3 regions of the Mesorhizobium sp. Arg314 genome follow, and region 3 is predicted to be linked to each of the others. Evidence: predicted binding sites of a transcription regulator. Region 3 holds the regulator's gene; each other region holds the start of a gene.
The links. Region 3 encodes LexA, which represses DNA repair genes until DNA is damaged. Its sites were predicted from a motif close to TGTTCNNNNTGTGTTCNG; they were not measured.

Region 1 (7,688 bases), on a different contig from region 3:
GGCTGTTCGCGCGCGGTTCGCCTCTACGTTTACAGGAACGCCACAACCTGCGATTTTCGTTCCATGATCGAGCTTGTCCGCACCAACGACGCCGTCGTCATCTCCTTTGTCGAATCGCTGATGCGCGACGCCGGCATCGCCTGTTTCGTCGCCGACCAGAATATGAGCGTGCTCGACGGTTCGCTCGGCATCCTGCCCCGGCGCGTCATGGTCGATGCCGAAAAAGTCGATGCGGCACGACGCATCCTCAAAGACGCCGGTATCGAGAACGAGATCCGCAAGAAATAATGGCAGCGAGCACCGCCCCCGTCCCGGATACGCCGGCGCACACGATCGATGCTTTCCATCGCGGACGCTTCTGGCTTGTGCAGCCGAGCCGGGGAGGTCATCGCGCCGGCATGGACGCCATGATGCTGGCGGCCGCCGTGCCGTCGGGCTTTTCCGGCCGGCTCGCCGATTTCGGCGCGGGCGCCGGTGCGGCCGCCCTCGCCGTGCTGTCGCGTTGTCCGGCGGCACAGGCCGTGCTGGTCGAGCGCTCCACCGAAATGGCCGGGTTCGCCGCCGCCACGCTTTCGCATCCCGGCAATGCGCATCTCGGCGACCGCGCTTCGGTACTGACGGCGGACGTCACACTTACCGGCCGGGCGCGTGGCGAAGCCGGGCTTGCGGACAACCAATTCGACTTCGTCATCATGAACCCGCCTTTCAACGCGGCGCAAGACCGCTCGACGCCTGACGCGCTGCGCAGGCAGGCGCATGTCACGGAGGGTGGGCTGTTCGAGCGCTGGATCAGGAGCGCTGCCGCCGTCGCCAAGCCGCGCGGCGGGTTGGCCATCATCGCGCGGCCCGAGCAGCTCGTCTCGATTCTCGACGCTATCGAGGGGCGCTTCGGCGATGCCGAATTGCTCTGCGTGCATCCGCGTCCGGACGCGGCGGCGATCCGCATCGTCGTCAGGGCGGTGCTCGGCGCGCGCGGAAAACTATCGATCCGCCCGCCGCTCACCTTGCACGGGCCATCCGGCAACGAGCCGGCGGAGCGGACGGAAATGATCAATAACGGCCTGGCATCGCTGTTCGGCGATTGATCCGGGGCCGGCGATGCGGCATTGCCGTTGGCTGGCGAGTTCCTTACATGCCCAAAGCAGATGACGTCGCGCCCGAGAGAAATTACCAACTTAACTGATCTCATCTTGCTCCTTTGCATTTTGTCCGGAGACAATGGTTCGTGAAACGCCTCTTCAACCGCCTGCTGCCGAAATCCTGGCGCTCGACAGTCGTCACTATTCCGGTCATCCGGCTGCAAGGCGCCATCATGGCCGGCGGCGGCCAGTTCCGGCCGAGCCTGTCGCTCGCCTCGACGGCCGGCCTTATCGAAAAGGCGTTCGGCTTCGACGCGCCGGCGGTTGCCATCTCGATCAATTCGCCGGGCGGCTCGCCGGTGCAGTCGCGGCTGATCTTCAAGCGCATCCGCGACCTGGCGGTTGAAAAGAACAAGAAGGTGCTGGTCTTCGTCGAGGACGTGGCGGCCTCGGGCGGCTACATGATCGCGGTCGCCGGCGACGAGATTTTTGCCGACCCGTCATCGATCGTCGGCTCGATCGGCGTGGTTTCCGCCTCATTCGGCTTTCCCGAGCTGATGAAGAAGATCGGCGTCGAGCGTCGCGTCCACACCGCCGGGCAGAACAAGGCCGTGCTCGATCCGTTCAAGCCCGAGAAGAAGGAAGATGTCGAGCGGCTGAAGGCGCTGCAGCTCGAAGTGCACGAGACCTTCATCGACCTCGTCAAGGAGCGGCGCGGCACCAAGCTGAAGGACGACCCGGACCTGTTCACCGGCCTGTTCTGGACCGCCAAGAGGGGCCTCGAGCTCGGCCTTGTCGATGCGCTGGGCGATATGCGCAGCGTGCTCAGGACCCGTTTCGGCGACAAGACGCAGCTCAAGCTGATCACCACGCCGCGCGGTCTGTTTGGCCGTTTCGGCCTGTTCGGCTCACGCGTTTCGGCGCCCGATATCGCCGCTGCCGCGGCCAGCGGCGTCCTCGATGCGGCGGAAGAGCGCGCGCTGTGGGCGCGCTTCGGGCTTTGAAAAAGCCATGATTGCGGCTAGCATGGCCGCTTGACCGACCCATTGGGCCGGCCTTGCCGCGAGAAACGCGGGAGGAGTTTTAGAGATGCCGCAGATCATTTTCTTCGCCGTTGTCGGCGCCGCCGCTTACTTTGGCTACCGCGCTTTCGTGCGCGAGGCCGAACGCGTGACGGCCAAGATCCGGCGCACCGAGAAACAGGCGGCGAACGGCACGATGGGCACGCTGGTCAAGGATCCCAAGACCGGCGAATATCGTCTCGCCAAGGATTGATCCCATCTCATCAGCAGCCGACATTCTGGAGCCCGGCATAGAGGTCCGGACGTGGCTTGCGCCTGCCAAGATCAATCTGGCGCTGCATGTCACCGGACGACGCGACGACGGTTACCATCTCATCGACAGCCTTGCCGTTTTCACCCGCTTCGGCGACCGGCTCGAGATCGAGCCGGCGGAGCATGATGAATTCTCGGTGTCCGGCCGCTATGCCGCCGGCCTGCCGCTCGACGACGGCAATCTGGTGGTCAAGGCACGCGATGCCTTGCGCCGGGAAGCCGGGGCGCAGCACACGCCGCCCGTCGCCATGAGGCTGGAGAAGAACCTGCCTATCGCCTCGGGTGTCGGCGGTGGATCGAGCGACGCGGCGGCCGCGCTCAACGGCCTGGCGCGGCTCTGGAAGCTCGATATCGACGACAATTCACTGGCCCGGATCGGGCTTTCGCTCGGCGCCGATCTGCCGATGTGCCTCAAGGGCAAGCCGCTGGTGGCGCGTGGCATTGGCGACGAAGTGTCGTCGCTGCCCGCGTTTCCGGCGCTCGGCCTGGTTCTGGTCAATCCGGGCGTCGCCGTCTCGACGCCGGACGTATTCACGGCGCTCTCCAGTCGCGACAACGAGGCGCTGCCGCCGCTGCCGAAGCGCCTCGACTTCCACGCCATCCGCAACTGGCTGGAGACGACGCGCAACGATCTCGAGGCGCCCGCCCGATCGATTGAACCTGCGATCGGCGATGCGCTCAAGGCGCTCAAGCGTGCCGACGCCGCCTTCGCGCGCATGTCGGGCTCCGGCGCCACCTGTTTCGGCCTGTTCGAGACCGGCAATGTCGCCAAGCGCGCGGCGATCGAGATCCGCGCTCGCCACCCCGACTGGTTCGTCGCCGCGACGCGCAGCATGGAGGCTGACTGATGGCCGACGAAAACCGCCCTTTCATTCCGGTGCGCATTGCGGTGCTTACCGTCTCCGATACGCGCAGCCTCGCCGATGACAAGTCCGGCCAGACGCTGGCCGACCGCATCACCGAAGCCGGTCACAGCCTTGCCGCGCGCGATATCGTGACCGACGACCGCGAAAAGATCCGCGACAAGGTTCTCGACTGGTCGAAGGACGAAAATATCGATGTCGTGATCACCACCGGCGGCACCGGCTTCACCGGCCGCGATGTGACGCCGGAGGCGCTGGAGCCGATCTTCGAAAAGCGCATGGACGGCTTTTCCGAAGTCTTCCACCGCATCTCCTATGACAAGATCGGCACCTCGACGATCCAGAGCCGGGCAACAGGCGGCGTCGTCAACGCCACCTTCGTCTTCGTGCTGCCGGGCTCGCCCGGCGCCTGCAAGGACGCCTGGGACGGGATCATCAAGGCGCAGCTCGACTACCGGCACATGCCCTGCAACTTCGTCGAGATCATGCCGCGGCTGGACGAGCATCTCAAGCGCGGCGGCAAGCCTGCGTCGTAAGCAAGGCGCCCGACCGGCATCCGGTTCGCAGGCGGAACAGCAGCCTTCGGGGCGCTATTTTAAAAGCTGCTGCCCGCAAAGTACCTTGTGTGACCGAACAAGGGATAATCCGCTATGGCCGTTCACAGCGGCGGCTGCCATTGCGGCAATATCCGCCTCGGCTTCTCCACCGCGCTCGACCCGGCCGGGCTGGAAATTCGCGCCTGCCAGTGCTCGTTCTGCACCCGGCACGGCTCGCGCGCGGCCGCCGATCCGAACGGCAGGCTGGCCCTCTCGGTCGAGGACAAGGAGCGCCTGCAGGCCTACCGCTTCGGCCTGCGCACCGCCCACCATCTCCTGTGCGGCGAGTGCGGCGTCCATGTCGCCGCCATTGCCGGTGAGGGTGACGACGCCAGGGCGAATGTCATCGTCAACGCGCACGACGATCGCGAGCTGTTCTCGCGCGAGCCGGTCCCCGTCCGCTACGACACCGAGACGCGCGAGCAACGCCTCGCCAGGTGCCGCAGCGCCTGGATGCCGGTTGAAATTCGGGGATGTGAGCCGGCCTTCCCGTTCAACGGATCACAATCGATCCACCGGCCTGCCTGTCCATCATTTCGGCGGCGCCACCCAGATTTCGGCGTTCAACCTTCTGGTCGCGAGGCCCCGCGCCAGGGCCTCGGCGCTGCGCGCGCTTTTTGCAAGCGCCAAGGCCTGGCGCTTGCTGATGACCAGCCCCTCGGTGAGCGCACGGTTGCCTGAAAAGACTCGGACAAGGAAAGGCGCGCGATTGGCCCGGGCGCGAGAAAAGCGCGCCGGCATTGTCTGCCTTGCCGTGTGGGCAACGACTTCGTCGATCCAACCTTCAGCGAGCCTGGCGCCGGGTTCCAAAAGCAGCAACCAATCGCCTTTGGCCTGGCCGATACCTGTGCCGATCCCGCCAGTTACAAAGTGGCAGCCGGCATGTTCGGCCACCCGATGCGTCTGGTCGGTCGAGCCGGCATCACAGACGATGACGTCGCGCACGACGCCCTCGACCGCGCCGCCGACCAGCGAGGCGAGCGTACGGGCAAGGCCTTCTTCGTCGTTCCGGGTTTCGATGAGAACGCTGAGCATCGTTTAGCCGAATAGCGGAAAGCCGCGCGTTGCGCCAGTTGCGTATGGCAGCCGAAAAAGTTCTTGCTTTGTTCTCGTCAACAAAATAGGAATAGTTTCATGAACAGAGCGATTCGACAGCCTGCCGACAGTCCCTGGGAGAGGGCGAAAATGGAACAGATCGTCCGCGCCGACATTGCCGCCTTCGGAGCAGGCAGAGCCGACATGGCAAACGCGATGATCGAACAAAGCGGCATGCGCGTGCGGCCCGACCGCAATCGCGGCCGTTCGGCCGGCATCAATCCGTCCGGCCGCTTCGAGCCGGTCAGCCGGCATGTCTTCGATGACGGCTGGAACTCGCTGGAGGAGCTGCCGCCGTTCAAGACCGAGGTGCAGGTCGAAAAGCCGCGCACCATCATCACCCGCAACGAGTCGCCGGACATTTCCTTCGACCGGTCGATCAACCCTTATCGCGGCTGCGAGCATGGCTGCGTCTACTGCTTCGCCAGGCCGACGCATGCCTTCATGGGCCTGTCGCCGGGGCTCGATTTCGAATCGAAGCTGTTCGCCAAGCCGGATGCGGCGCGCATGCTGGACAGGGAGTTGTCGAAGCCGGGCTATCAGCCGCGCACGATCGCCATCGGCACCAACACCGATCCCTACCAGCCGATCGAAAAGCAATACCGGATCATGCGCGAGATCCTGGAGGTGCTGGAGGCGCGCGGCCATCCGGTCGGCATCGTCACCAAGTCGGCGCTGGTGACGCGCGACATCGACATCCTGTCGCGCATGGCCGAGCGCGGTCTTGCCAAGGTGGCGCTGTCGGTGACGACGCTCGACCGCATGCTGGCTCGCACCATGGAGCCGCGCGCATCGACACCGACGAAGCGGCTGGAGGCGATCAGGCAGCTTTCGGATGCCGGCATTCCGGCATCGGTGATGGTGGCGCCGATCATCCCCGGCCTGACCGATCCGGAAATGGAACGCATCCTCGATTCGGCGCGCGCCGCCGGCGCGCGGGAGGCCGGCTACGTCATCCTGCGCCTGCCGCTCGAAGTGGCGCCGATCTTCAAGGACTGGCTCTTGCGTCACTATCCGGATCGCTATCGGCATGTGATGTCGCTGATCCGCTCGATGCGCGACGGCAAGGACTACGATTCCGAATGGGGCAAGCGCATGAAGGGCGCCGGTCCCTATGCCTGGCAGATCGGCCGGCGCTTCGAGATCGCCGCCAAGCGGCTCGGCCTCAACGTCGAGCGGCGGCAGCTTCGTACCGACCAATTCGTCGCAGGCTCCGGTGCCGGCGAGCAGTTGATGCTGCTTTGACGCCTGTGCCGGCCATGACGGCCGGCGCTAAGCAATTCCAGGCAAAGTGATTTCCGTCTGGAATTGCAGTCTTTTCAAGAATCCCGTCCGGCCCTTGTCCCCCGGCCGTGAGACGGAGCCTTCCCGGTCCGACGCCCCATCCGACCCGGAAGGACTTGCGGAGAATCGGAGCCGATGCGAACCTCGCCGCACCATGGCTCGCGCGCGTTCCGATTCTCCGCTTCTCTTTGAAATGGTCGAGAAGCCCGACTTCTCGATCGAGACGAAGGCAATGGCCGACGGGTTGTGGCCGGTCGCCGGCATGGACGAGGCAGGCCGCGGTCCGCTCGCCGGGCCGGTAGTGGCCGCCGCGGTGGTGCTCAACCCCGCCAATATTCCCGAAGGCCTCGACGATTCCAAACGCCTCACCCATTTGCAGCGCGAGGCGCTGTTTCTCAAGATTCTCGGCTCGGCGCTCAGTGTCTCGATGGCCTCGATCGGCGCTGAAGGCATCGACAACAGCAACATTCTCAAAGCCAGCCTGGAAGCGATGCGCCGCGCCGCCGCCGGCCTCTCGCTGCAGCCGAAGCTTGCCTTGGCCGACGGCCGCGACATCCCGCCTGGTCTCGCCTGTGAAGGCCGGGCGCTGATCAAGGGCGACCAGCGCTCGCAATCGATCGCCGCCGCCTCGATCGTCGCCAAGGTGATGCGCGACCGCATGATGTGCGGCTGCGGCGGACACCACGGGCACTACGGCTTCGAGGTGCATATGGGCTATGCGACGGTCAGGCACCGGGCCGCAATCGAGACGCATGGGCCGGTGGCGAGATTGCACCGCGCGTCGTTCGCGCCGTTCCGGCTGGGTGGCGCGGAGGTGGCTGAAGAAGAAGAGAGCTTCGCCGGACTGGAATGATAGCTAATCTCCACCCTTGTGGGGGAGATTGGCAGCGTCGCTGTCCCGCCTCTCCCGAAACAAAAAAGCCGCCGGGTTGCCCGGGCGGCTTTGATTTCGAAGCTTCGAAGCCAGCTCAGTTCAGCTTGGCCTTGACGTCGTCCAGCGCCGACTTGAACAGATCCGCGCCGGCCTTGACGTCGACCTTGGCGGCGAGCAGCGCGCGGGCAGCCTCGACGGCGATGTCGACGGCGCTGGCGCGCACTTCGCTGACGGCCTCGCGCTCGGCCTGGCCGATCTTCTGCTCGGCCAACGCGGTGCGGCGGGCGACATAGTCCTCGGTCTTCTTGGCAGCCTCGGAGGCAAGCAATTCGGCCTCGCGCTTGGCGGCGGCGACGATGTCGGCGGCCTCCTTCTCGGCTTCCTTGCGCTTCTGCTGGTATTGGCCGAGCAGTTGCTGGGCCTCTTCACGAAGCTTGCGGGCTTCCTCGAGCTCGCCGCTGATCTTGGCCGCGCGGGCGTCGAGCGACTTGGCGAGCATGCCCGGCACCTTCAGATAGATGACGGCGCCGAGGAAGATGAACAGGGCGATAGCTGCCCAGAGC
Region 2 (7,688 bases), on a different contig from region 3:
GGCAACGGACACGGCCCTTGCCGGGCTGGAGCGGCCGGACAATTGGTTCTGCACCGGCCTCCGCTGGGACGCCAGGCGCCGCATCGACACGATTTATGCCGAGTATGAAGCGAAGCAGAACGCCTTCGACGCGCGCGAGCACCGCGACGGCGGCCATGTCGAGCAATTGGTCGATGCGTTAATGGGGAAGAACTGAGAACCAGCCCGTTCGCGTTACCAAGCGGGGCGTCAGCCTCGCGGCTTGTCCGGCATGTCATTCGCCGCCAGCGCCGACTTATGCACGTCCTCGGGCGCGCTGTCGGGCCGCAGCGTGAATTCGACCAGCACCGGCAGATGGTCGGAGCCGGTATCGTCCAGCCGGGCCGACGACAGGATGGTCACCCCGCCCTTGCTGAACACCTGGTCGATCGGCAGGCCCGCATAGCGACGCAGGAAGTCGGGTAGCGTGCGGTGGATCCAGGTCGGGCCGGCCGACGGCATCGGCGTCATGCCGCCGAGCCGCGCCACCCGCCGCACCGCCGCGCTCCACGGCACGGCATTGCAATCACCGGCCATGATGGCGGTGTCGCCGAGCGCGGCCAGCGGTTCCGCCAGCTCGCCGATCTGCCAGTATTGCTCTTTCGGCCACGGCCAGCTCAGATGGATCGCGGCGACGTCGACCGGAATGCCGCCGAAATCGATCGTGGCGGTAGCCATCGCGCCGCGCGGCTCGCAACGCGGCGCGGTGCCGTGCGCGAAGGGACGGCGCGAGAGCAGCGCGACGCCGAATATGCCGTTGGGATAGTCGCAAAGGATGCGATAGGGGTAGGCGCTGGCGATATAGCCAAGCTCGGTCGCCCACATCCCGGACACTTCGTCGAGCGTGATCACGTCCGGATTGGTCCGGCCGATCAGCGACAGCACTTTCTTCGGCGTCGGATTGTTGAAGCGCAGGTTCATCTGCAGCAGGCTGTAGACGATCCGGTCGGCCGGCTTGGCGACCGCCTGTTGCGGCGACAATCTGGGCAGCGCGCTCATCGTCGTGGCGAAGCAGGCAATGGCAAAGACCAGTGCGGCGACCGCTTGCAGCCGGTAGGAGCCGGCAAGCAACAGCAGCGCGAGCAAGGCCGTCAGCACGCTTAGATGCATGCGGAAATGCGAGAAGGAATCGAAAGCCGGATGCAGCGCGCCGAAGAACCCGGCCAAGAGCGCAGCCGAACATGCCGTCATTGCCAGGAATGTCAGCTGAGCCATCATGCTCAAGCGCGCACTGCCCGTTGTCATTTGCTCCGACCGCCTAGAGCATTTCACCGTCTCACGGAAACGCCGAAATGCCCCATCTCTTTGTCCTGACGCAATTCCAGACGGAAAACCGCTTCGCACTTTTCCTGAAATTGCTCCAGGCTATCCGCTCGGATCGCTTATCGGCCAAATTGCGGCCCAAGCAAGACGACGGATTGCCTCGCCGGGCGCCGGCCGGGTTGAGCGGCTACTGGAACGCCGTTTCGGAAAAACTTCTGAGCTTGCGCGAATGCAGCCGCTCCATAGGCATTTCGGCGAGCTTCTCCATCGCCTTGATGCCGATGGTGAGATGCTGCGCCACCTGCCGCTTGTAGAACTCGGTCGCCATGCCGGGCAGCTTCAGTTCGCCATGCAGCGGCTTGTCGGAGACGCACAGCAGCGTTCCGTAAGGCACGCGGAAGCGGAAGCCGTTGGCGGCGATGGTGGCCGATTCCATGTCCAGCGCGATGGCGCGCGACTGCGACAGGCGCTGCACCGGTCCGCGCTGGTCGCGCAGTTCCCAGTTGCGGTTGTCGATGGTGGCGACAGTGCCGGTGCGCATGATGCGCTTGAGGTCATAGCCGGAAAGGCCGGTGACTTCGGCGACCGCCTCCTGCAGCGCCACCTGGATTTCGGCCAGCGGCGGGATCGGCACCCAGACCGGCAGGTCGTCGTCCAGCACATGGTCCTCGCGCACATAGGCATGCGCCAGCACATAGTCGCCCAGTGCCTGCGTGTTGCGCAGGCCCGCGCAATGGCCGAGCATCACCCAGGCATGCGGGCGAAGCACCGCGATATGATCGGTGATCGTCTTGGCGTTGGAGGGACCGACGCCGATATTGACCATGGTGATGCCGCCATGGCCGGGCTTCTTCAGGTGATAGGCCGGCATCTGCGGCAGGCGCTGCGGCGGCGTGCCTTCGCTCGGCGCGCCGGCTCCCGCCTTGGTCACCACATTGCCCGGCTCAACGAATTCGCTGTAGCCGCCTCCACCGCTCTCCATCAATTCGCGGGCACGTGCGACGAACTCGTCGATGTAGAACTGGTAGTTGGTGAACAGCACGAAGTTCTGGAAATGCTGCGGGCTGGTCGCCGTGTAGTGCGTCATGCGGTGCAGCGAATAATCGATGCGCTGCGCCGTGAACGGCGCCAGCGGCCGCGGCTCGCCGAATGCCACCTCGAAAGTGCCGTTGGCGATCTGGTCGTCGGTGCCGTCGAGATCCGGCACGTCGAACAGATCGCGGATCGGCCGCTTGATGCGCTCGGCGGCTGCGCCGTCGACATAGGTGCCTTCCAGGAAGGCGAAATGCAGCGGGATCGGCGTCGTCGATTCCGACACCGTCACCGTCACACCGTGATTGCGCATGATGAGCTTCAGCTGCTCGATGAGATAGCTCTCGAACAGTTGCGGCTGGGTGATGGTGGTGGAGAAATTCCCAGGCGTCGGCATGTGGCCGTAGGCCTGGCGCGAGTCGACCTGGCTGAACGAGGTCGTGGTGACGCCGATCTGCGGATAAAAGGCTCGGTAGCGCTTGCTCTCGTCGCCGCCGGCGGCAAGTGCGGCGAAGGAATCGCGCAGGAATTTGGTGTTGCGGTCGTAGAGCGTCTGCAGTGCCGCTACGGCCTTTTTGGCGTCGTGAAAGCTCTGCTTGCCGAAAGGCTCCGGCATGACGACCGATTCGATGGCTTGGGGGTAGATTCGCTTTTCCATGACTCAACATAGAGACTCAGGATGACGCTTGGGAGGGGGCGGCAGACTCGAAGGGGGTGCTAGCGTCGTTTTTCTGCCGCCGTGTTTAAGGTGTAATGAGATTGAGGATCAGGCCAGCCATACCTGACCCTCGATACACCTATCCGCGCTGCAGGCTGATCAGCAGCACGAAGCCGACGCTGGTGTTCTTGTGCGGCGGCGCCTCGATCCTGTGGCCGGTGTCGGCGCGCATCATCGGCACGGCCAGCACCGGGACGGCGAGCAGCATCAGGATGAGCATCGCCCGCGGCAGCAGCCGGAGGATCTTCGTTGCGTTATCGGCGATGCGGTTCATTTTGGTGGTGCCCCGATTTTCAGCTTGGTCGATTTTCAGTTGGGTCGTTTCGGTGCTTGAATTGGTTCACGAAGCCGAGAACGCAGGCACCGGCCGTTCCCACGAGCGGGCCGGATGACCCGCCTCCGCCACAAGAATGGCGAACAGCATGCCGAACAGGCTCATCAGCAGGCAGACGATGGTGAAGCGACGGGCAAGCATTTCTCTCTCCTTCAATGCGGGAGAAAATGCCTGATGGCCGCTGAACCGGTTCTGAGACCGGTATTCATCTGCGGTTCAAATTGATTGACGAGGTCTTGTACAGGGCCGGCGGCGCAGGCCCTGCCGGCGGAGCGCGGCCGCTCCAAAAGAAAACGAGGCCGCTCGGGCCTCGTTTCGGACGATCAGGAATTTGGCGATCAGAGCTTATGCCAGGTCTGGCTCTTGCAGATCAGGCCGCCGAACACACAGCCGCTCATCTTGAGCGAGGTGCCCGACAGCGTCGCCTTGCCGGAATAGGTCTTGTCGTTCGCCGGGTCGGTGATGCTGCCGGCATATTTGTTGTCGCCGGTCGCTTTCAGCGAGCCTATGGTCTTGCCGGCGTATTTGCCGCTCTTGAGCGTGATGGAGAAAGAGCCGCTGCCGCCGATCGCCGCGGTGTCGCCGGCTTGCGTCTTCCAATTGCCCTCGATCGGGTCGGCCCATGCGGCGCCCGCCATGATCAAGGTGGCCGCCAGGGCCAGGCTTGCTTTTCGAAACATATCTGTCCTCCCTGTAGGTTCCGGCGGGGCTCGGGTCCGCCTTCCGCCCCTTACGCAAAGGTAAAGCTAATCCAGCTCCCGCCAAAACAAAAGCGGTGCCGCCACGGAAGGTTGCAAGGTTTTTCGCCGCCCGGACGACCGAAAATAAACGGGGCCGGAAAACGCTTCGGTTTCCGTGGTTAGCGAAGTCTTGATTCCACGCCCGGCAATTTTCATCGAATTTGACGCAAAATGGCGGAAATGCTGGATTCCCATGCTTAACAGTTTTTCGCGTTTACCTCTTGTTTTAGCTTTGTTTTCTTCAAATTAAGCAAGCCATTTAACGACGGATTCAAGGCCAGCCGTCATCCTCGAAAGCATCGAAAGAGCGGCCCGCCCCAAGGGACACCAAGGGAAAAAGGAGGCGGCTCTCGGGAGCAAGACAGGGGATTGAAATGGCACGTTTTGAAATGCTTGAAGACGGCTTCGGCGCCATGGGGGCAACTGCCCAGGCCGACATTCTTTTCGAACTGGGCATGATGTATGCGACCGGCCGCGATTGCGAGACCGACGTCGTTGCCGCCCACAAATGGTTCAACATCGCCGCGATCAAGGGCTCGGCCCGCGCCGCCGAGCTGCGCTCGGAACTGTCGGCCACCATGTCGAAGGTGGAGATCGCCACGGCGCTGCGCGAAGCCCGTGAATGGATGACGATGCACTGATCCTGCGCACATAGCGCTCGCAGGTTCATTGGGACAAGGCCGCGAAAAGACGGCCGGCTCACAAAACCAAGAACGCGGCAGGCCCACAGGCAAAGCCGCGCGGACCATGATCCCGAAAATTGGGAGATCATGTCCAACAGGAAACAGGGAAGCGAGCGGTCAGGCGCGGGGGCGCCGGGGAAGCTCGATTGCAAAAGCCGCGATCGGCCGGAACAAGGCCGGCGCGGCTTTTTGCATTACGTCTGGTAGTCAGGCGCGTGGCCCAAGAAATCCTCGCTGGAATGAACCAAAACCTTCCGAGTTGTCCCCTCGACAGTTTCAGCGAAGGGTGAAATTGTCCCGGCTCTGTGGAACAGGCGTGGCCGGGTTGCCGCGCACAAGTGGAGGAGTTCTTATAGTCATGAAAAAATTGGGCATTTTGAGCGCGGCCGTATTTGGCCTGATGATGAGCGCCCCGGTTGCCTTCGCCGACGATATCACCATTTCGGTGGTCGGCCCGATGACCGGCCAGCTTGCCACCATCGGTGACCAGTTCAAGCAGGGCGCGCAGGCTGCCGCCGACGCGATCAACGCGGCTGGCGGTGTCAACGGCTCCCAGATCAAGCTCGACATCGAGGACGACCAATGCGACCCGAAGCAGGCGGTCTCGGTCGCCAACCGCATCGTCGCCAACGGCGTCAAGTTCGTCGACGGCCATGCCTGCTCGGGCTCGAGCATCCCGGCCTCGGCCGTCTATGCCGAAGCCGGCACGCTGATGATGAGCCCGGCCTCGTCCAACCCGGTGCTGACCGACGCCGCGGCCAAGTCCGGCTGGCCGACCATCATGCGCCTCTACACGCGTGACGACGCCCAGGGCGCCTTCATCGGCCCGTGGATCGCCAAGAAATACGCCGGCAAGAACGTCGTCGTCCTGCACGACAAGAGCGCGTACGGCCAGGGCGTTGCCGACGCCGTGAAGGCGACCATGAATGCCGGCGGCCTCAAGGAAGTCGATTACGAAGGCATCAATGCCGGCGAGAAGGACTATTCGGCTCTCGTCACCAAGCTGAAGCAACTGAAGGCCGACGTCGTCTATTTCGGCGGCTACCACCCCGAGGCAGGTCTGATCCTGCGTCAGGCGGCCGAGCAGAGCGTCAAGTTCCAGCTGATCATGCCGGACTCGATCGCCTCGCCGGAATTCTGGCAGGTTGCCGGCCCGGCCGGCGAAGGCACCATGTTCGTCTTCCCGTCCGACCCGCAGGCCAAGCCCGAAGCGAAGGATGCGGTCGCCAAGATCAAGGCCGGCGGCTTCACCCCGGAAGGCTTCACGCTGTTCTCCTATGCCGTGATCCAGGCCGTCGCCGAAGGCGTCAAGCGCGCCGGCACCGACGATCCGGCCAAGGTCGCCGCGGCGCTCAAGGACGGCAAGCCGATCAGCACCGTCGTCGGCGATGTCATCTTCGACGAGAAGGGCGACCTGAAGAACGCCAGCTACGACATCAACCAGTGGCATGACGGCAAATACGCGCCGATAAAGCCGTAATCGGTTCTGCAATCGAGGAAATGGCCGGGCTCGTCCCGGCCATTTCTTTTGGCGGCGGTCGGCGCTGTCCCGCCACACGTAGCCATTGTCACCCTGTGAGGATCCGAAAGCGGAAGCCCCTCAGCCCTGGCCGTCCTCCGCGAAACGCACCAGCACCGTACCGTCGCTGACCTGCGCGCCTTCGGCCGCGATCTCGGCGATCACCCCGTCATGCGGGGCGGCGATCGAGTGTTCCATCTTCATCGCTTCGAGGATCAAAAGCGGCTGGCCCTTGATCACGGCATCGCCCGCCGCGGCGCGTACCAGCTTCACCAGCCCCGGCATCGGCGCGCGCAGGTTGCCCGAGGCGGCTCCTGCCTCGTCGGCCTTGGCAAGCGGATCGGGAACCGTGAAGGTGTACCCCACCGCGCCTTCGAAGACGGTGACGTGACCGGGCCAGCGGGCGGTGTGCGGCATGGTCCTCAGGTCGTGCGTATTCACCGCGTCATGCGGTGCCTCCAGCGCCACCTGGAAGCGGCCGTCCGGCCGTGCCGAAACCAGCGCCAGGATGCTCTCCTCGCCATAGCGCAGCCGGATACGGCGCGAGAGCGTGTGGAAATGCGCATAGCCTGAAAGCGCGGACCACGGATCTGCGGCCGGACCCGGCGCGCCGGCGTCAGTCGCGGCTAGCGCCGCGGCAGCGATCGTCTCGTCGCTCGGCGCGGGAATGGCGGCGAGTGCCTCCTGATGCCGGCCGATCAGCCCGGTATCGACATCGCCCGCCGCGAAATCGGCGTCGGCCGCGAGCGCCGCCAGGAAGGCGGTGTTGACGGTCGAGCCGGCCACTTCCGTCCGGGCCAGCGTCTCGTGCAGCGCGCCGAGCGCCGAGGCCCGGTCCTTGCCGTGCACCACCAGCTTGGCGATCATCGGGTCATAGAAGGGCGAGATCGCATCGCCGGCGCGCACGCCGGTCTCGATGCGCATCGCAGCGCCTTCCGGTGCCGCTTCGGGGAATTTGAGATGATGCAGCGTGCCGGTCGCCGGCAAGAACCCTTTCGCGGCGTCCTCGGCATAGAGTCGCGCCTCGAAGGCGTGGCCGGCAAGCGCGATCTCACCTTGCGTTCTCGGCAGTTTCTCACCGGATGCGACGCGAAGCTGCCATTCGACGAGATCGACGCCGGTGACCATCTCGGTGACGGGATGCTCGACCTGCAGCCGCGTGTTCATTTCCATGAACCAGAAGCGGTCGGCCTTGAGCCCCTGCGAGGCGTCGACGATGAACTCGATCGTGCCGGCGCCCGAATAGTTGATCGCCTTGGCAGCCTTCACGGCCGCCTCCGTCATCGCCTTGCGCAGCGCAGGCGTCATGCCGGGGGCCGGGGCTTCCTCGATCACCTTCTGGTGGCGGCGCTGCGCCGAGCAGTCGCGTTCGAACAGATGC
Region 3 (7,688 bases):
CGCCAGGCTGGGCGCCGCGATGCAGGCCAACGATCTCAGGCAGGACTATGTTCGCGCCGTGGTGCGCAATGATGCCGGCACACTGGTCGCAACCCCGTTCGGCATCCAGGACTCCTCGATGCTGCGGATGCTCGCCGACGCCAACGGCCTGATCGTGCGCGAGCCCTTCGCGCCAGCTGCCGACGCCGGCGGCGAATGCAACGTGCTGATGCTGCGCTAAACAGACTTCGACGAAGCCGATCGTTAATGCGCCGACGAAGTCGATCGCTCATACGTCGACGAAGTCGATCGTAATCCCTATTCGTCGACCAGCCTGCGGGTCAGAGGATGATCCGGATCGGCGAGACCATCGACAACGTTGAAATGATGCCGATCCGGCTCGACCACTGAACCGGTCGCAGCGCCGAGACCGGTCCAGATATTGGCCAGCAACGCGCTCTGGCGCAGGAATTCCGAACGCTCGCCGCCGCCGGCCCAACAGTTGATGCGCGCTCCCTGCCGAGGCCGCAGCAGCGCCGGGCTTTCGCTCAACGCTTCCCGCTCATCGATGTGCAGGGTCTCGTTCAGCGCGGTGAACATCAGCGGTCGCAGGTCGTGCAGGCCTGAAATCGAAATGACCTGGCGTATGCGCCGCGCCACATCGGATGCCAGCGGTGACGTCGTGGTCGCCATGCGACTGGCCAGATGTCCACCGGCAGAGTGCCCGGTCAGCATCAGCGGGCCATCGACCATCGCCGCCGCCTTGCCGATCGCGACCGAGACTTCACTGACGATGCCGCTGATCCTGATCTGAGGGCAAAGCGTGTAGGAGGGCATGGCGACGGCAAATCCGCGCCCGACCGCGCCTCCAGCCAGATGCGACCACGAGCTCCCGTCCGACTCCATCCAGTAGCCGCCGTGGATGAACACCACGAGCCCCCTTGGCGCTGCCAATGGGAGAAAGAGATCGAACCGGTTGCGCGGCGCCTTGCCATAGACGATGTCGAGCCTCGCCCTGCCCTCTGCCAGCAGCTTTTCGCGAAAAGCTTGAGCCGGGCCATCCCAGGCCGCCGGCCAACGGTCGCCGCCGGCGATGTTCGCGCCGTTGGCGTAGGCGTTGTCCCAATCCGCGATGCGATGTTCGACCACAAGCCCCCTCCAAGACGCGCCGGTTTCATTCAGCAATGGCCGGCTGCGGACAAGACGTCAATGCACCGACGCAAAACATTTTAGGCTTGAAACAAATTTGGGCTGATGCGATCCTCGCTAACGAACAGCCGACAATGGGAGGTCTGCTGAACTGCCCAAACCTGCATCCGCTCGCCCTCAGGTGGCGTCGCGCGGCAGGCGTGGCTGGGTGGCGGCAAACCTCCTCCGGGAGGCAGGGAGGATAGCGGCACCATGCTTGGACCTTCAGCGCATACCGACACGTTCACGCGCGATAACCTGCCGCCGCCGGAGCAATGGCCGGACTTCCTTCTGGACGGCTTCGACTATCCCGAAAGCCTCAACGCCGGCGTCGAACTGACCGACAGGCTGGTCGACAAGGGTTTTGGCGATCGCACCGCGCTGATCGGCAACGGCCGTCGCCGCACTTACAAGGAATTGTCCGACTGGACGAACAGGCTGGCCCATGCCCTGGTCGAAAACTACGGAGTGAAGCCGGGCAACCGCGTGCTGATCCGCTCGGCGAACAACCCCGCCATGGTCGCCTGCTGGCTGGCCGCCACCAAGGTCGGCGCGGTTGTCGTCAACACCATGCCGATGCTGCGTGCCGGCGAGCTCGCCAAGATCGTCGACAAGGCGGAAATCGGCGTCGCGCTTTGCGACACAAGGCTGATGGACGAGATGACGGCCTGCGCCAAGGAGAGCGCGTTCCTCAAACAGGTCATCGGTTTCGACGGCACCGCCAACCATGATGCCGAGCTGGATCGCGCCGCTCTCGACAAGCCAGTCACCTTCAAGGCGGTCGACACCGGTCGTGACGATGTCGCGCTGCTCGGCTTCACGTCGGGCACGACCGGCGTGCCGAAAGCGACCATGCATTTCCATCGCGACCTATTGATCATCGCCGACGCCTACGCCCGCGAGATTCTCCAGGTGACGCCCGACGACATATTTGTCGGCTCGCCGCCACTGGCCTTCACCTTCGGCCTCGGCGGGCTCGCTATTTTTCCGCTGCGCTTCGGGGCTGCCGCGACGTTGCTGGAGCAGGCGACGCCGCCCAACATGATCGCCATCATCGAGACCTACAGGGCGACCATCTCCTTCACGGCGCCGACGGCCTACAGGGCCATGCTGAAGGCCATGGATGAAGGTGCCGACCTGTCGTCGCTGCGCGTTGCCGTTTCGGCCGGCGAGACATTGCCCGCCCCTGTCTTCGAAGAGTGGACCAGAAAGACCGGCAAGCCGATCCTGGACGGCATCGGGGCTACCGAGATGCTGCACATCTTCATCTCCAACCGCTTCGGCGACATGAAGCCGGCTTCGACCGGCAAGCCGGTGGGCGGCTACGAGGCGCGCATCGTCGACTACGAGATGCGCGAGTTGCCGCGCGGCGCGACAGGCAGGCTGGCGGTGCGCGGACCGACAGGCTGCCGCTACATGGCCGACGATCGCCAGAAGGACTATGTCCGTGGCGGCTGGAACCTGACGGGCGACACCTTCGTGCAGGACGAGGACGGCTTCTTCCATTTCGCCGCCCGCTCCGACGACATGATCGTCAGCGCCGGCTACAACATTGCCGGGCCGGAGGTGGAAGCCGCGTTGCTGTCGCATCCGGATGTCGCGGAATGCGCCGTCATCGGCGCCGAGGACGCCGAACGCGGCCAGATCGTGGAGGCGCATGTCGTGCTGGTGCCGGGCGCGGCGGCGGATGCGGCGACCGTCAAGCGCCTCCAGGACCACGTCAAGGCGACGATCGCACCTTACAAATACCCGCGGTCGGTCAAGTTCATCGCGGCCTTGCCCAAGACCCAGACCGGCAAGATCCAGCGCTTTCGCCTGCGCGCAGAAAAGACCCATTGAGCGGGCGATCCCGTTTCAGGTGACGGCCTCCTTGACGGCATAGCGTGCATCCTGCCAGGCGCCGGTGCGCAGGATGTCTTCCAGCACGTCGACGGCATCCCAGACATCCCGGTAGCCGACATAAAGCGGCGTGAACCCGAAACGAACGGTCGACGGCGCGCGGAAATCGCCGATCACGCCGCGCTCGATCAAGGCGCGCATCACCTGATAGCCATGCGGATGGGCGAACGAAACCTGGCTGCCGCGCTCGGCGCCGTTGCGCGGGCTTTCCAGCTCAAGACCGAAGGCGCCACATCTGACTTCGACAAGCCGGATGAACAGGTCCGTCAGCGCGATGCTTTTGCCGCGCACAGCCGTCATGTCGACTTCGTCCCAGAGATCCAGCGCTCCTTTCAGCGCCCGCATCGACAGCACCGGCTGCGTTCCGCACAGGAACCGCCGGATGCCCGTGCCGGCGGCATAGCCCTGCTCGAACGCGAACGGCCGGGCATGACCCCACCAGCCGCTGAGCGGCTGGCGAATGTCGCCATGGTGGCGGTTCGCGGCATAGATGAAGGCCGGCGCGCCCGGCCCGCCATTGAGATATTTGTAGGTGCAGCCGATGGCGAAATCGGCATTCGAGCCGTCGAGATCCACCGGCAGGGCGCCGGCCGTGTGGCACAGGTCCCAGACGATCAGCGCACCGGCGTCGTGGGCCTTGCGCGTCAGGGCCGCCATGTCGCGCAGTCGGCCGGACCTGTAGTTGACGTGGTTGACCAGGATGACCGCGACGCGATCGTCGACCAGCTCTTCGATCGCCGGGGCATCGACACCTTCGAGCCGCAGCACCGTGCCCGGCCGCGTCGAGGCCACCCCTTCCGCCATGTAGAGGTCGGTCGGAAAGCTGTCGCCTTCGGCAACGATCACCGAGCGCTCGGGCCGCGTTGCAAGTGCCGCGTGCAGGACCTTGTAGATGTTGATCGAGGTCGTGTCGCACACCACGCTCTGGCCCGGCGCGGCGCCGATCAGACGCCCGAGCCGGTCGCCCAGCCCGACAGGCATGTCGAACCAGCGGGCTGTGTTCCAGGCACGGATGAGATCCTGCGCCCATTCCTGCTTCGCGGCCGTCTCGACCTCGTTGAAGACGTTGACCGAAGCAGCGCCCAGCGAATTGCCGTCAAGGTATATGACGCCTTCCGGCAAGACGAAGCGACCGCGCATGGCGCGCAGCGGATCAGCGGCATCCATTGCCTCGATCTCGGCCAGATCAGGAATTCCCCTCATTGTGCTACCGCCTCCATTTCGACCCGGCGCCGCTCGCACTACATCGTCAGGCGGCCAAGCGGTTGTCTCACCACCGTCGGCGGCAGGGCAAGAACCTTTCGTCCTATGTTAGCTGGTCCATAGACGGCGAAAACTGTGAACCGGAAAACCGCCGAGGTTGGCATTTTGGGTTCGTTTCGTTCACGGTGCAGCACGCGCACCGAGGAGTCGGCGCGATCTCACCCGGCACTTTCGTGATGATGCCACCTCACGTTTCAGCTTAAGGACGAGCCGCAAAATCGAGCGGAATCAATGTCGCCGCCCGGCTAGCGGCGGCCAGGGCACCATCGGATGCAACATTGTTTCGGCGGCCTTAACAAATTCATTAAACTTTAAACGGTTGCGGAACACAACTGGAACAGATAGTGTTTGTTCTGGGTTTGTTTTTCTGATTCTGGTTTCAGAACCCGTGGGGGCCGCCAATGCTGACGCGCAAACAACATGAACTCCTGATGTTCATCCATGAACGCCTGAAGGAGAGCGGGATTCCTCCATCCTTCGACGAGATGAAGGAGGCGCTCGATCTTGCCTCGAAGTCCGGTATCCATCGGCTGATCACGGCGCTGGTAGAACGCGGCTTCATTCGCCGGCTGCCGAACCGGGCGCGCGCGCTGGAAGTCTTGCGGCTGCCCGACTCGATCGCGCCTGGCCTGAATGCCGCGAAGAAGTTTTCGCCAAGCGTCATCCAGGGCGGCCAGGGCAATCTCAGCCGCCAGGTCAAGCCGGCGACGTCCTCGCGAGCGCCGACGCCAAGCAATGATGACGACGCCGTTTCGGCGGTATCCATTCCGGTGATGGGCCGCATTGCCGCCGGTGTGCCGATCGACGCCATCCAGCACCAGACGCATTCGATCACGGTGCCGCCGGACATGATCACGGGCGGCGAGCACTATGCGCTGGAAGTCAAGGGCGACTCGATGATCGAGGCCGGCATCTTCGACGGCGACACCGTCATCATCCGCAATGCCAACACGGCAAGCCCGGGCGAGATCGTGGTGGCGCTGGTCGACGATGAGGAAGCGACGCTCAAGCGCTTCCGCCGCAAGGGCGCCTCGATCGCGCTCGAAGCCGCCAACCCGGCCTACGAGACCCGCATCTTTGGGCCGGACCGGGTCAAGGTCCAGGGCAAGCTGGTCGGCCTTATCCGCCGCTACTGAGCAATTTTCAGGAAAAGTGCGCAGCGGTTTTCCGTTCGGAATTGCGTTACGATCTACTGAGACGGTTGCGGGGGCTTGGCACCCATCCTCTCAGGCTTTTTATAAGGCGGCAGGCCCCTCGCCTCGCGAGCGTATTTCCGCTGCTCGTGCCAGGGCCGGTATGGCTTTTCGACCGCGTAGCGAATAGCGGGCCGCGCGGTGGCCGCTTGCCGATCGAAGAACACGGCGGCGCTGCCGTCGCGCGCCAGCTGGCGCTTGGTGACGACAAGCACGCGCGGATCGCGGCAGGGATTGTAGGCCGTGGCGTCGTTGATGACGATAAGGTCGGCAAAGCCGCAGGACGGCCGTGCGCTGTCGCGGTTTTCGGCGAGCGCGACGATCGCGCCGGAGGGATGCCGGCCGATGCAGAGGTCGCCGGTGCAGTAGAAGGGCGAGCCAGGCGGCAGGTCGACGGGATCGGCGATGTCGAGAGCGTCCTTGGCGAATGTCTCCGGCGGCACGATTTCCTCGGCTTTCAGCGCCCGTTTCCAATTGTCGGTGGTGAATTCGTTGGAACGGGCGCGGTTGATGGCAAGCTCGCCGCCGCCGATCGGCATTGCCACCAGATGCGCGTCTTCGGAGATGAGCACATCCGGCGTGCGGACATGCGGAATGGCCAGCAGGGCGGCGAGCGCGAAGGGGACGGCGACAAGCCTTAGCCAGGTGGTGGCCATGGTCGCTATGACCAGCGCGATCGTCGCCAGCAGCACCGACTGGATCGAGATCAACCCGACTGCGTCGACCGGCGAGCGCTCGGAAATCCATGCCGAAATGGCGATCATCGCCGTCAGGCCCTTGCCCATCACATAGAGAAAAGGACCGTCGAAGCCGAAGGGCATGGCCAGCGCGCTCAACACGGCGAACGGCATGACGATCAGCGAGACGATCGGCATGACGGCCAGATTGGCCAGCAGGCTGAGCGGCGACACCCGCTGGAAGTGCCAGATCGCGAACAGCAATGTTGCGCTGCCCGCGATGAGCGACGTCATCGCGGCGCCACCCACTCCAACCGCCAGTTTTCGCGATACGAAGCCGAGGAACGAGCGTTTTGCCGGCGGCGCGGTCGCTTTACCGGCGCGATAATCGGCAAAGCCGGCGTAAGCGCCGACCAGGGCGGCGGTGGCGGCAAAGGACATCTGGAAGCTTGGGCCCACCACTTCGTGCGGCGAGACCAGGATGACGGCGATGGCCGAGATCGCCAGGTTGCGCATCGTCAGCGCCGCGCGGTCGAAGAGCACGGCGACAAGCATGACGGCCAGCATGATGAAGCTTCGCTCGGCCGCCACCACGATGCCGGAGATCACGAGGTAGGCGGCGATCGAGACCAGCGCGATGCCCGCGGCATATTTCTTCACCGGTCGGCGCGACGAGAAGTCCGGAAACAGCGCGAAGGCGCTGCGCAGCAGGACCATGATCGTGCCGGCGACCAGCGCCATGTGCAGGCCGGAGATCGAGATGATGTGGTAGATGCCGGTCCGTCGCATCGACTCGTTGATTGGCTCCGGAATCCCGGCGCGCACGCCGACGATCAGGGCCGCTGCAATCTCGCCTTCGGGACCACCGATGCTGCTCCTGATGTGATCGGCAATCCCCTCCCGCGCGTTTTCTATGGCCGATGCAATGCGTGCGCCGAATGGTGCCCCCATTGGCGCAGTCGGAGCCGGCGCAATCGGCTTTGGGTCGCCCAGGAAAAAGCCGCTGCCGCCGATGCCGGCAAAATAGCTGTCGAAGGAAAAGTCGTAGCTGTCCGGCCGAACCGGGCCCGTCGGCGGTAGCAGCTTGGCATAGCCGGTCAGCATCGACCCGGCCGTCATGTCGGGCGGGATCCTGCGCGCCGAAAGCCTGACGCGGTCCGGTGCGTAACGCAGTGTCGGATGCTCCGTGGACATGAGATCGATGGTCAGCCGCACGCGGCCATTGGCCATTGCTTCGGCGGTGACGAGGCGGCCGGTCAGCCGCGTCTGGATTTCGGACCCCAGCATCGGCGTCGCCATCCGCCAGGTCTCGACCTTGGCCGCAAGAAAGCCGAGCGCGCAGAAAAGGCTCGCCATGAAGACAAGGTGCGTTCTCTGCCAGGAACGCGAGACCGCCGCGCAGACGGCCATCAGAGCCACCGCCGCAAGCGGCCTGTAGAGGTCGGGCTCGGTGCCTAGCGAGAAGTAATAGATGACGCCGGCCGCAAGG

Region 1: the regulator LexA is predicted to act here: its motif matches at 4,966-4,983, upstream of ACWGS9_RS08535 (PA0069 family radical SAM protein).
Region 2: the regulator LexA is predicted to act here: its motif matches at 4,328-4,345, upstream of ACWGS9_RS23145 (sel1 repeat family protein).

The regions. Positions count from the first base shown of each region.
Region 1 is NZ_JBSKBP010000006.1:72,549-80,236, forward strand. Features, by position in the region: gene ACWGS9_RS08495 (putative signal transducing protein) at 64-288, shown strand; gene ACWGS9_RS08500 (tRNA1(Val) (adenine(37)-N6)-methyltransferase) at 288-1,085, shown strand; gene ACWGS9_RS08505 (S49 family peptidase) at 1,226-2,083, shown strand; gene ACWGS9_RS08510 (membrane protein) at 2,169-2,354, shown strand; gene ACWGS9_RS08515 (4-(cytidine 5'-diphospho)-2-C-methyl-D-erythritol kinase) at 2,380-3,261, shown strand; gene moaB (molybdenum cofactor biosynthesis protein B) at 3,261-3,812, shown strand; partial or broken gene ACWGS9_RS08525 (GFA family protein) at 3,927-4,190, shown strand; gene ACWGS9_RS08530 (glycosyltransferase) at 4,404-4,907, opposite strand; gene ACWGS9_RS08535 (PA0069 family radical SAM protein) at 5,058-6,212, shown strand; gene ACWGS9_RS08540 (ribonuclease HII) at 6,406-7,104, shown strand; gene ACWGS9_RS08545 (F0F1 ATP synthase subunit B) at 7,220-7,688, opposite strand, start outside.
Region 2 is NZ_JBSKBP010000024.1:73,854-81,541, reverse strand. Features, by position in the region: gene ACWGS9_RS23175 (DUF922 domain-containing protein) at 1-196, shown strand, start outside; gene ACWGS9_RS23170 (endonuclease/exonuclease/phosphatase family protein) at 229-1,236, opposite strand; gene ACWGS9_RS23165 (AMP nucleosidase) at 1,469-2,929, opposite strand; gene ACWGS9_RS23160 (hypothetical protein) at 3,111-3,305, opposite strand; gene ACWGS9_RS23155 (hypothetical protein) at 3,372-3,506, opposite strand; gene ACWGS9_RS23150 (DUF2147 domain-containing protein) at 3,704-4,045, opposite strand; gene ACWGS9_RS23145 (sel1 repeat family protein) at 4,480-4,746, shown strand; gene ACWGS9_RS23140 (ABC transporter substrate-binding protein) at 5,147-6,268, shown strand; gene ACWGS9_RS23135 (acetyl/propionyl/methylcrotonyl-CoA carboxylase subunit alpha) at 6,389-7,688, opposite strand, start outside.
Region 3 is NZ_JBSKBP010000002.1:290,400-298,087, reverse strand. Features, by position in the region: gene ACWGS9_RS03550 (molybdopterin molybdotransferase MoeA) at 1-220, shown strand, start outside; gene ACWGS9_RS03545 (alpha/beta hydrolase) at 298-1,128, opposite strand; gene ACWGS9_RS03540 (AMP-binding protein) at 1,381-3,006, shown strand; gene kynU (kynureninase) at 3,022-4,269, opposite strand; gene lexA (transcriptional repressor LexA) at 4,731-5,465, shown strand; gene ACWGS9_RS03525 (ComEC/Rec2 family competence protein) at 5,519-7,688, opposite strand, start outside.